One region of the Xanthomonas sp. CFBP 8443 genome, then DNA from elsewhere that is predicted to be linked to it. Evidence: predicted binding sites of a transcription regulator. Region 1 holds the regulator's gene; each other region holds the start of a gene.
The links. Region 1 encodes FliA, which starts transcription of late flagellar genes. Its sites were predicted from a motif close to TAAAGTTTNNCNNNCNNNGGCCGATAA; they were not measured.

Region 1 (3,272 bases):
CTGTTGCCGCCCGCGGCCGCTGCCGGCGCGGCGACCGCAGCGGCCTTGGCGCTGGGTGCGGCGGTCTCTTCGCCGCTGGTCGCGAACTGCGCGATCAACTGCTGCGGCGCGCGCGGCGGCTCGTTGCCGCTGCCGAACGCGTCGAGCATCGATTGCAGGTAGTCCAGCGACTGCTGCGCGGCGTCGAAGTGCCGCGCCTGCAACGTGGCCTGGCCGGCGCGGGCCTGGCCCAGGGTGTCCTCGGCGGCGTGGCACAGCTCGACCATGGCGTTGATCGCCAGGAAGCCGGCGCCGCCCTTGAGCGTGTGGAAGCCGCGGAACACCGCGTTGAGCTGGTCGCTGTCCTCGGGCGCCTGCTCCAGCGACACCAGCTGCTCGCCGAGCCGGTCCAGGATTTCCTGGGCTTCGATGATGAAGTCGGCAGCGATGTCGTCGGGTACGGCGCTCATAAAATTACAATCCCAGTCCGGACAGCAGGTCGTCGGCGTCGTTCTGCGACACGCCGTGACGGTCCAGTCCGGCCAGTGCGGGGCCGGCCAGGCTGCCGTCGGGTTTCTTGTCTTCCTTCGGCGGCAGGCCGAGCGCGCCGAAGCCTTCGTGGACGCGGCGCACGATGGTCGCGACGCGGCGGATGATCTGCCCGGTCAGGTCCTGAAAGCTCTGCGCCAGGGCCATCTCGGTGAGGTTGTGGCGGATCTTGTCGAGGATCTCGCCCTGGTCGCCGGTCAGCCCGCCGGCGCGCAGCTGTTCGGCCAGCGCGCGGCATTCCTCGGCCAGGTCCAGGGTGCGGTGGCTGGCCTCTTCGGTCATCGCCACCACGTGGTCCAGGCGCGAGCAGGCATCGTCCAGCTCGCCGGCCTCGGTGGGCACGGTCGGCAGTTCGCCGAGCGCCTGGCCCAGGTCGCGCGCCAGCCGGCTCAGGCCCTGCATCATCGGCCGCGTGCGCCAGGCGGCGAGCGTGTCGATTTCCTTGCGCCAGCCGGCTTCGTCGCCTTTTTCCAGTGCGTCCAGCGCACCTTGCAGGCGTTCGATCAGGGCGCTGCGTTCGGCGGTGGCTTCCATCAGGCGGTCGCTCCCAGGCGCTCGAAGATCTTGCCCAGCTTTTCCTGCAGGGTCTGCGCGGTGAACGGCTTGATGATGTAGCCGTTCACGCCGCACTGCGCCGCCTCGATGATCTGCTCGCGCTTGGCCTCGGCGGTCACCATCAGCACCGGCAGGTGCTTGAGCTTGTCGTCGGCGCGGATGTTGCGCAGCAGGTCGATGCCGGTCATGCCGGGCATGTTCCAGTCGGTGACCACGAACTCGAACGGTGCCGAGCGCAGTGCAGCCAATGCACTGTTGCCGTCTTCGGCCTCTGCAGTGTTGGTGAAGCCGAGATCGCCGAGCAGGTTCTTGACGATGCGCCGCATCGTCGAGAAATCGTCCACGATCAAAATCCGCATGTTCTTGTTCACCGCTAACTCCTTGGGTCTTATTCTTCGTCTTCCAGGCCGGCGTCGGCCGCTTCGAACGCTTTCAAGCGCCCGCGCAACCGTACCGTGGCCTGGCCGTGGATCTGGCAGACGCGCGACTCGCTGACACCGAGCACCGCGCCGATTTCCTTCAGGTTCAATTCCTGTTCGTAGTACAGCGACAGCACCAGCTGCTCGCGTTCGGGCAACTGCGCGATCGCCTTGCCCAGCTCGCGGCCGAATTCGCTGCGTTCCAGCATCTGCTGCGGATTGGGCCCGCCCTTGGCGATGGTGTCCAGCTCGCCGTGGTCCTCGACCCGCGATTCCAGGCTCAGCACCTGGCCGCGCGCGGCATCTTCCATCAAGCGCAGGTATTCGGGAAGCGGCATGTCCATCGCCGCGGCCACTTCGTTGGCGGCGGCGGCGCGGCCGGTGCTCTGCTCGATCTTGCGGATCGCCGAGGCGGCGTCGCGGGCGCGGCGGTGCACCGAGCGCGGCACCCAGTCGCCGCGGCGGATCTCGTCGATCATCGAGCCGCGGATGCGGATCGAGGCGTAGGTCTCGAACGAGGCGCCCTGGTCGGCGTCGTAGCTGCGCGAGGCCTCGATCAGGCCGATCATGCCGGCCTGGATCAGGTCGTCGATCTCGACGCTGGCCGGCAGCCGCGCGGCCAGGTGGTGGGCGATGCGCCGCACCAGGTCCGAGTGCTGGGCGATGTAGTCGTTGGAGCTGTTGCGCTGCACGGCGCGGTATTGGGCGGCGACGTTCATGCGGCGACCCCCCGCTGGATGATCCGTTCGACGAAGAACTCGACGTTGCCGCGCGGTGCGGTCGGCGCCTGCCAGCGCGCGGTGCGCCGGGCGATCTCGGCGATCGCCTGCGCCGACGGGCTGGACGGGTAGGCCTTGACCACCGGCTGCTGGCGCTGCACCGCCAGGCGCAGCCAGTCGTCCTGCGGCACGCAGCCCAGGTAGTTCAGCGACACGTCGCCGAGGAACTTCTCGCAGACCCGGCTCAGCTTGTCGTACAGCAGGCGGCCTTCGTTGAGGTCGCGGACCATGTTGGCGACGATCTGCACCCGGTCCACGCCGCGTTCGCGCGACAGCACCTTGATCAGCGCGTAGGCGTCGGTGATCGAGGCCGGCTCGTCGCAGACCACCACCACCGCGTCCTGCGCGGCCTGGCAGAAGGTCAGCACGCTGTCGGTGATGCCGGCGGCGGTGTCGATGACCATCACGTCCAGCTCGCGCTGCAGCTCGGAGAACACGTTGACCAGGCCGACGTGCTGGGCCGGCGGCAGCTCGGCCATGTGCCGGCGGCCGGAGGCGGCGGGCACCACCATCAGGCCGTTGGGCATGTCGATGATCACCTCTTCCAGCGTGCAGCGGCCGGCTACCAGGTCGCCAAGGGTGAACTTGGGGGTCAGCCCGAGCACCACGTCGACGTTAGCCAGGCCCAGGTCGGCGTCCAGCAGCAGGGTGCGCTTGCCCATGTCGGCCAGCGCCATCGACAGGTTGACCGAGATGTTGGTCTTGCCGACGCCGCCCTTGCCGCCGGTCACGGCGATGGTACGCACCGGGCCGAGCGGTTCGCTGCGGGTGGCCGACAGGGGGAAGGCATTGGTCAGATTGGCGTAATCACGCGACGGCATGGTTCTGCTCCGGAGTACAGGGCTTATCGGCAGCGCGCCGCAAATCTTCAAGGCGCAATACCAGGCTGGCGGCGTTGGCGCGGTGCAGGTCGTCCGGCACGCGCTGACCATCGGTCACCCAGGTGATGGGAAGCCGGTGGTCTGCGACCACCGACAGAGCACTGCCAAAA
Region 2 (3,272 bases), 1.5 Mb from region 1:
CCAGCGCCAGGCCGTCGCCGCGCAGCAGCCCGGCCTGCAGCGAGAACGCGACCAGCGGCGTGCCGAACACCAGGCTGCCGTCGACCAGGTTGCCGCGCGTGGCCGGCTGGCGCCGCGCGTACAGGATCGGGATCAACAGGTAGAAGGCGAAGAACAGCAGCAGGAACGGCTCGGTGCTGGCGAATTTCGCCGGCTGGTACTGCAGCACGCCCCACAGCGTGCCGATGCCGAAGGTGAAACCGAACCCGAGCAGGTTGAGCACCCGCCACGGCCGGTACCAGGCGATCGCGAACACCGCCGCGTTCAGCACCGCGTAGTAGGAGAACAGGCCGACATGGTTGCCGCTGCCGGTGGACAGCCAGATCGGCGCCAGGAACCCGGCCAGCGTGGCCAGCACCGCCAGCGTGCGCGATTCCTGCACCACCGCCAGCACGCACATGCTGGCCACCAGCACGATGCTCAGCGCGAATGCGGCGCCGGCGGGGATCAGCGCCGACAGCTTGAACGCGGCGAACACGGTCAGCAGCAGCACGCCGATCGCACCACCCTGCAGGGCCAGCGCGAAGCTGCGCTTGCGTTCGCGCTGGCGCCAGCCGAAGCCCAGCCCGGCCAGCGCCGCGGCGGCGATGCCGGCGTAGCGCAGCTCGATCGGCATCCGCAGCCAGCCCTGGTCGCCGGCGTACTTGAGCAACGCGGCGACACCGGCGAGCAACACCAGCATGCCGATCTTGACCGGCACGTTGCCTTCGGTGAACCAGCGCTTGGCGCCGGCCAGCAGCCGTTCGAGCGGGCCTGGGCCCTGCGGCACATATGTCTCCGGCGCTGGCGCAGCAGCCGTGTCGGCATCCGTGTCCGCAACGTCGCGCACTGCGGATGCACGGGTCGCGAACTGCGGCGGCAGCGGCGGTGGCGTGGGCGCTGCGGGTGCGATGGCGACAGGCGCAGTGACGAAGACTGGACCTTCCGCCGCATCGCGTTGCTCGAACCCGGCATCGAATTCGGCTTCGGCTTCGCTATCGGCCTGCGCCGCCCGCGGCGCCGCACCGCGCAAGTGCGCCAGCTGCAGTTCCAGCACCGCCACGCGCCGGCGCACACCCGACAACGACACCAGCAACACGATCAGCAGCACCGGCACCGCCAATACCGCCACCACCACCAACACGATCAACGCTTCCATCCGGCATCCATCCCCAAGGCGGCATACCGCAGCGCGGCGTGCCAATGGTCCGGCGACGCCGGTCCTGGCGCAGATGGTAGACGAGTTCGGCCTCGGCGCGGCCCGGGCCGCGGACACGCAGCCCAGGCATGGCAAGGGTTCGCGCCGCGCAGCGGTGCGCACGCGCCGCTAAAGCCGGTGCATCGGCGGCCGCTAACTCCCTTATCCCACGTTGCGCCCGCTGTTCCCCTCCCTCCCACCGACAGTGTGCCAATGAACCTGCCAGCCCAACCCACCGAAGCGGGCATCGACGACCATATCCGTTCGGTGGTCGGCCTGTCCGACCAACTGCTCGGACAGCTGCGGCGTTCGCTGCAACGCATCGACGAGATCAACCGCACCACCCATGTGATCTCGATGAACGCGCGCATCGAGTCGGCGCGGATCGGCCAGGCCGGACGCGGCTTCAGCGTCATCGCGCAGGAAATGGACGTGCTGTCGCGGCGCGTCGCCGATGCCACCCAGGACCTGGACAAGGTCGCCGCCAGCACCAGCGCCGACATGGGCCACACCCTGCAGCGGCTGCAGGACGACGTGCGCCGCACGCGCCTGAGCGAACTGGCGCTGAGCAACATCGACCTGATCGACCGTAACCTCTACGAACGCAGCTGCGACGTGCGCTGGTGGGCGACCGATGCGGCCATCGTCGCCGCCGCGCGCCACGGCCGCGGCGACGAGGAACTCGCCTACGCGTCGCGCCGCATGGGCCAGATCCTGGACTCGTACACGGTGTACTTCGACCTGGTGCTGGCCGGCACCGACGGCCGCGTCCTGGCCAACGGCCGCCCGCAGCAGTACGCCTCGGTCGGCAGCGACGTGTCCGCGCAGGCCTGGTTCGAAACCGCCGCGCGCACCCGCAGCGGCGAGGAATTCGGCTTCCAGGACGTGCATGCCAGCACCCTGGCCGACGGCGAACGCGTGCTGGTGTATGCGTGCACGGTGCGCGACGGCGGCCGTGTCGACGGGCGCGTGCTGGGCGTGCTCGGCATCGTGTTCCGCTGGGACGCGCTGGCGCAGACGGTGGTGCAGCGCACCCCGCTGTCGGAGCAGGAATGGGGCCGCAGCCGGGTGTGCATCGTCGACCAGCGCGGCCAGGTCCTGGCCGATTCGGCCGGCCGCATGCTGCAGGAACGGATCGACTTCCCCGGCCGCGAAGCGCTGTTCAAGCAACCGCGTGGCGCGGTGCTGAGCGACCTCGACGGGCGTCCGCACTGCATCGCGCATGCCGCTTCGCCCGGCTACGAAACCTACCGCACCGGCTGGCACTCGCTGATCCTGCAGGCGCTGTAGCGCGCTGCGCTCGGGGCGGCGCGCACGCTCAGTGCTGGCCGACCCTGATCACCACCTTGCCCTTGGCGCGCCCGCTCTCGACGTAGGCCAATGCCTGCGCCGTTGCTTCGAACGGGAACACCCGGTCCAGCACCGGGGTGAGGATCCCGGCCTCGAGCAGCGCGCCGATCTCGCGCAACTGGTCGCCGTTGGCGGTCATGAACAGGAAGGCATAGCTGACGCCGCGCCGCCTGGCCTTCCTGCGGATGCCGCCGCTGAGCAGGCGGATCACCTGCCGCAGCGGCCACGCCAGTCCCTGTTGCGCGGCGAAGTCTGGGTCCGGCGGGCCGGAGATGGAAATGAGCTTGCCGCCGGGCTTGAGCACGCGCAGGGATTTCTCCAGCACGTCGCTGCCCAGGCTGTTGAGGACGACGTCGTAGTCGCGCACGAGGGTCTCGAAGTCCTGCGTCCGGTAGTCGATGACCAGGTCGGCGCCCAGCGCCTTCACCCAGCCGACGTTGCCGGTGCCGGTGGTGGTCGCGACGAAGGCACCAAGGTGCTTGGCGAGCTGGATGGCGATGCTGCCGACGCCGCCGGAGCCGGCATGGATCAGCACCTTCTGCCCCTTCTGCAGGCCCGCCGTCTCGACCAGGGCCTGCCACGCGGTCAGCGCGACCAGCGGAATCGAGGCGGCTTCCTCCATGCCGAGGTTGGCGGGCTTCAACGCCAGCGCGCTTTCCTTGACCACGATACGTTCGGCGAAGCTGCCGATGCGGTCGGCACGCGC
Region 3 (3,272 bases), 2.0 Mb from region 1:
TCGGCCGCGTAGCTGTCGAGCACGGCATCGGACGCGCGGCCCTTGAGCACGTCGGCGAGCTTCCAGGAAAGATTGATGGCATCGAGGATGCCGGTATTCATGCCCTGGCCGCCGACCGGGCTGTGGACATGCGCCGCATCGCCGAGCAGGAACGCGCGGCCATGGCGGAACGTCTCGGCGACGCGGTGGTGCACGCGGTAGGTGGAAAACCAGTTGACCCGGTCGATGCTGACGCCGAGGTTGCGGATGGCATCGTCGCTGACGTCGGCGAAGCTCAGCTGCTCGGCGCGATCGGCACGCGCGTCGCGCACGGTGCCGATGAGCCGGTAGTTCCCCGCCGCGCTGTAGGCCAGCACCAGGATGAAGTCGCCATCGCCCAGGGCGATGTGCGCCTCGTCGGTCGACTGCAGGCCGCTCAGTTCGACATCGGCGACGTAGAACACCTGCCGGTAGGTGCCGCCTTCGAAATCGACGCCGAGCCGGTGGCGCACCGTCGAGCGCGCGCCGTCGCAGGCCGCCAGATAGCGCACCTCGACGGCCTGCTCGCGGCCGTCGGGCAGGCGCAGGCGCGCGGCGACGCGATCGCCGTGGTCGTCGAAGGCGACGAGTTCGGTGTCGCGCTCGACCGCCACGCCCAGCGCCGCGAGCTGCGCGATCAACAGGCGCTCGTGCTGGTCCTGCGGGTACACCAGCACGAACGGGTAGGGCGACAGGCCCGTGGCCGAATCGCGCAGCGCGATCCGCGCGCGGCGCTTGCCGCGGGCCCAGATGTTCATGGCCGGGGTGCGATGGCCGGCGGCGACGACGGCCTCGGCGATCCCCACCTGCCGGTAGAGCTCCAGGGTGCGCGCCTGCACCGCCATGGCGCGCGAGGTCTCGCCCGGGCCGGCGCTCTTGTCGATGAGGCGTACCGCGACGCCTTGCCGGGTCAGCCATAACGCCAGCGTGAGCCCGGTGGGGCCCGCGCCCACGATCAGCACCTCGCTCATGCCGCACCTCGCTTATATGACCCGTGGGTCATTTAAATCAGCTCGCGGCTTTGCCGTCAAGCGGCGGGTGCACACGTTCCCGGTTTCGGCGGTTCCCTGAGTTGTTCAGCAAGAAATCGGGATGGCGCTCTCAGGTTTGCGCCGTGGGCGCCGTTACCTCTCCAGACAACGCCCCAATCCCTCGTGCATAGCGGAATTGGATGCCGCCGGCCGTCCACCAGCGACAGCCCGGACACTCTTGCCTGGAGTTGCACTCATGAAGTGGTTCCACGATCTGCCTATCGCCCGCAAGCTGGCGGTGGGGTTCACCCTGACGACGCTGATGACGATCATGCTCGGCACCTTCGCCCTGGTCCGCCTGGGCGGCGCGCATACCGAACTGGCGGCGATGGCCGGCAACGAGATTCCTTCGGTGCAGCACCTGGGCGAAGTGCGCGCGCAGCTCGGCGAGTTCCGCACCTTCGAGCTGTCGCAGCTGACCATGCTGGCCAAGCCCGACAAGGTCGCCGACTACAACAAGCGCATGGACGCGACCACCAAGCTGGTGCGCGAAGAGCTGACCGCCTATGCGGCGCTGCCCGCCGACGACAAGGAGCAGGGGCTGTACCGCAATGTCGAGGCCAACGTGAACGGGTACTTCGGCGCCAATGCCGAGATGCGCGCGGCCATCGCCGCCGGCGATGGCGTGCTGGCGCAGCAGATCTCCGACGACAAGTCGCGGCCGGCGCGGCGCAAGCTGTTCGAGTCGCTCAAGGAACTGGGCGCCTACAGCGCCGAGCAGATGCAGGCGAAGATCGTCAAGGCCGATGCCACGCATCGTGCTAGCGTGATCGCCATCGTCGCCTGCATGCTGCTGCTGTCGCTGATCGCCGCCGCGCTGGCGGTGGTGATCTCACGCGCGGTCACCGGCCCGTTGGGCAAGGCGGTGCATGCGATCCAGTCGGTGGCGCGCGGCGACCTGTCGGTGAACATCCAGGCCACCAGCGCCGACGAGGCCGGCAAGATGCTGGCCGCCACCCGCGACATGACGGTGATGCTGCGCCGGTTCTCCGGCGAGACCCAGCAGATGGTCGAGATGCACGCCGGCCCGGACATCGGCCACCGCATCCCGGAAGATTTCCCGGGCGTGTACGGCCAGCTCGCGGTCGGCATCAACACGGTGATCTTCGAGCATCTGGACTCGATCAAGGACGCCATCGCGGTGCTCAACCGGTACGCCGCCGGCGACCTGTCGCAGGACGCGCGGCGCCTGCCCGGCAGCCGCGCGATCCTGCACGAGTCGATGGATGCGGCCAAGGCCAGCCTGCTGGCGATCAACACCCAGATCCAGTCGCTGGCGCAGGCCGCGGCGGTCGGCGATTTCAGCCAGCGCGGCGACGCGCTGCGCTTCGATCACGATTTCCGGTCGATGATCGAACACCTCAACACCATGATGCAGGTCGCCGACGGCAACCTGGGCCAGGTCTCGCAGCTGCTGCGCGCGATCGCCAACGGCGACCTGACCGCGCGCATGCACGGCGACTTCCACGGCGTGTTCGCCGGCATGCGCGACGACGCCAACAGCACCGTCGCGCAGCTGACCCAGATCGTCGGCCGCATCCAGCAGGCCTCTTCCAGCATCAGCACCGCCGCCGGCGAGATCGCCTCGGGCAACGACGACCTGTCGCGGCGCACCGAGCAGCAGGCCGCCAACCTGGAAGAAACCGCCGCGTCGATGGAGGAGCTCACCTCCACCGTCAAGCAGAACGCCGAACACGCGCGCCAGGCCAACCAGCTGGCGATCGGCGCGGCCTCGGTCGCCTCGCAGGGCGGCGAGGTGGTCGGCCGCGTGGTCACCACCATGCACGAGATCGACGCCTCCTCGCGCCGCATCGCCGACATCATCACCGTGATCGACGGCATCGCCTTCCAGACCAACATCCTTGCGTTGAACGCGGCGGTGGAAGCGGCGCGTGCCGGCGAGCAGGGCCGCGGCTTCGCCGTGGTCGCCTCGGAAGTGCGCACCCTGGCGCAGCGCTCGGCCAGCGCCGCCAAGGAGATCAAAGGCCTGATCGACGAGTCGGTCGGCAAGGTCGCGGTGGGCTCGCAGCTGGTCAACCAGGCCGGCGACACCATGGGCGAGATCGTCGCCTCGGTGCAGCGCGTGACCGACATCATGGCCGAGATCGCCGCGGCCTCGCAGGAGCAGTCCGCCGGCATCGAACAGGTCAACCAGACCGTCACCCAGATGGACGAAGCCACCCAGCAGAACGCCGCGCTGGTGGAAGAAGCCACCGCGGCGGC

Region 2: NUG20_RS16570 (methyl-accepting chemotaxis protein) is a predicted target of FliA. The motif match lies at 1,347-1,373, and genes of this name have one in related genera.
Region 3: NUG20_RS18470 (methyl-accepting chemotaxis protein) is a predicted target of FliA. The motif match lies at 1,120-1,146, and genes of this name have one in related genera.

What each region holds. Positions count from the first base shown of each region.
Region 1 covers NZ_CP102592.1:2,446,974-2,450,245, forward strand. Annotated here, with positions in the region: gene NUG20_RS10400 (chemotaxis protein CheA) at 1-449, opposite strand, end outside; gene NUG20_RS10405 (protein phosphatase CheZ) at 454-1,062, opposite strand; gene cheY (chemotaxis response regulator CheY) at 1,062-1,454, opposite strand; gene NUG20_RS10415 (RNA polymerase sigma factor FliA) at 1,472-2,221, opposite strand; gene NUG20_RS10420 (MinD/ParA family ATP-binding protein) at 2,218-3,102, opposite strand; gene flhF (flagellar biosynthesis GTPase FlhF) at 3,089-3,272, opposite strand, start outside.
Region 2 covers NZ_CP102592.1:3,965,994-3,969,265, forward strand. Annotated here, with positions in the region: gene NUG20_RS16565 (DUF2339 domain-containing protein) at 1-1,177, opposite strand, end outside; gene NUG20_RS16570 (methyl-accepting chemotaxis protein) at 1,430-2,506, shown strand; gene NUG20_RS16575 (NADP-dependent oxidoreductase) at 2,535-3,272, opposite strand, start outside.
Region 3 covers NZ_CP102592.1:4,432,367-4,435,638, reverse strand. Annotated here, with positions in the region: gene NUG20_RS18475 (FAD-dependent oxidoreductase) at 1-989, opposite strand, end outside; gene NUG20_RS18470 (methyl-accepting chemotaxis protein) at 1,246-3,272, shown strand, end outside.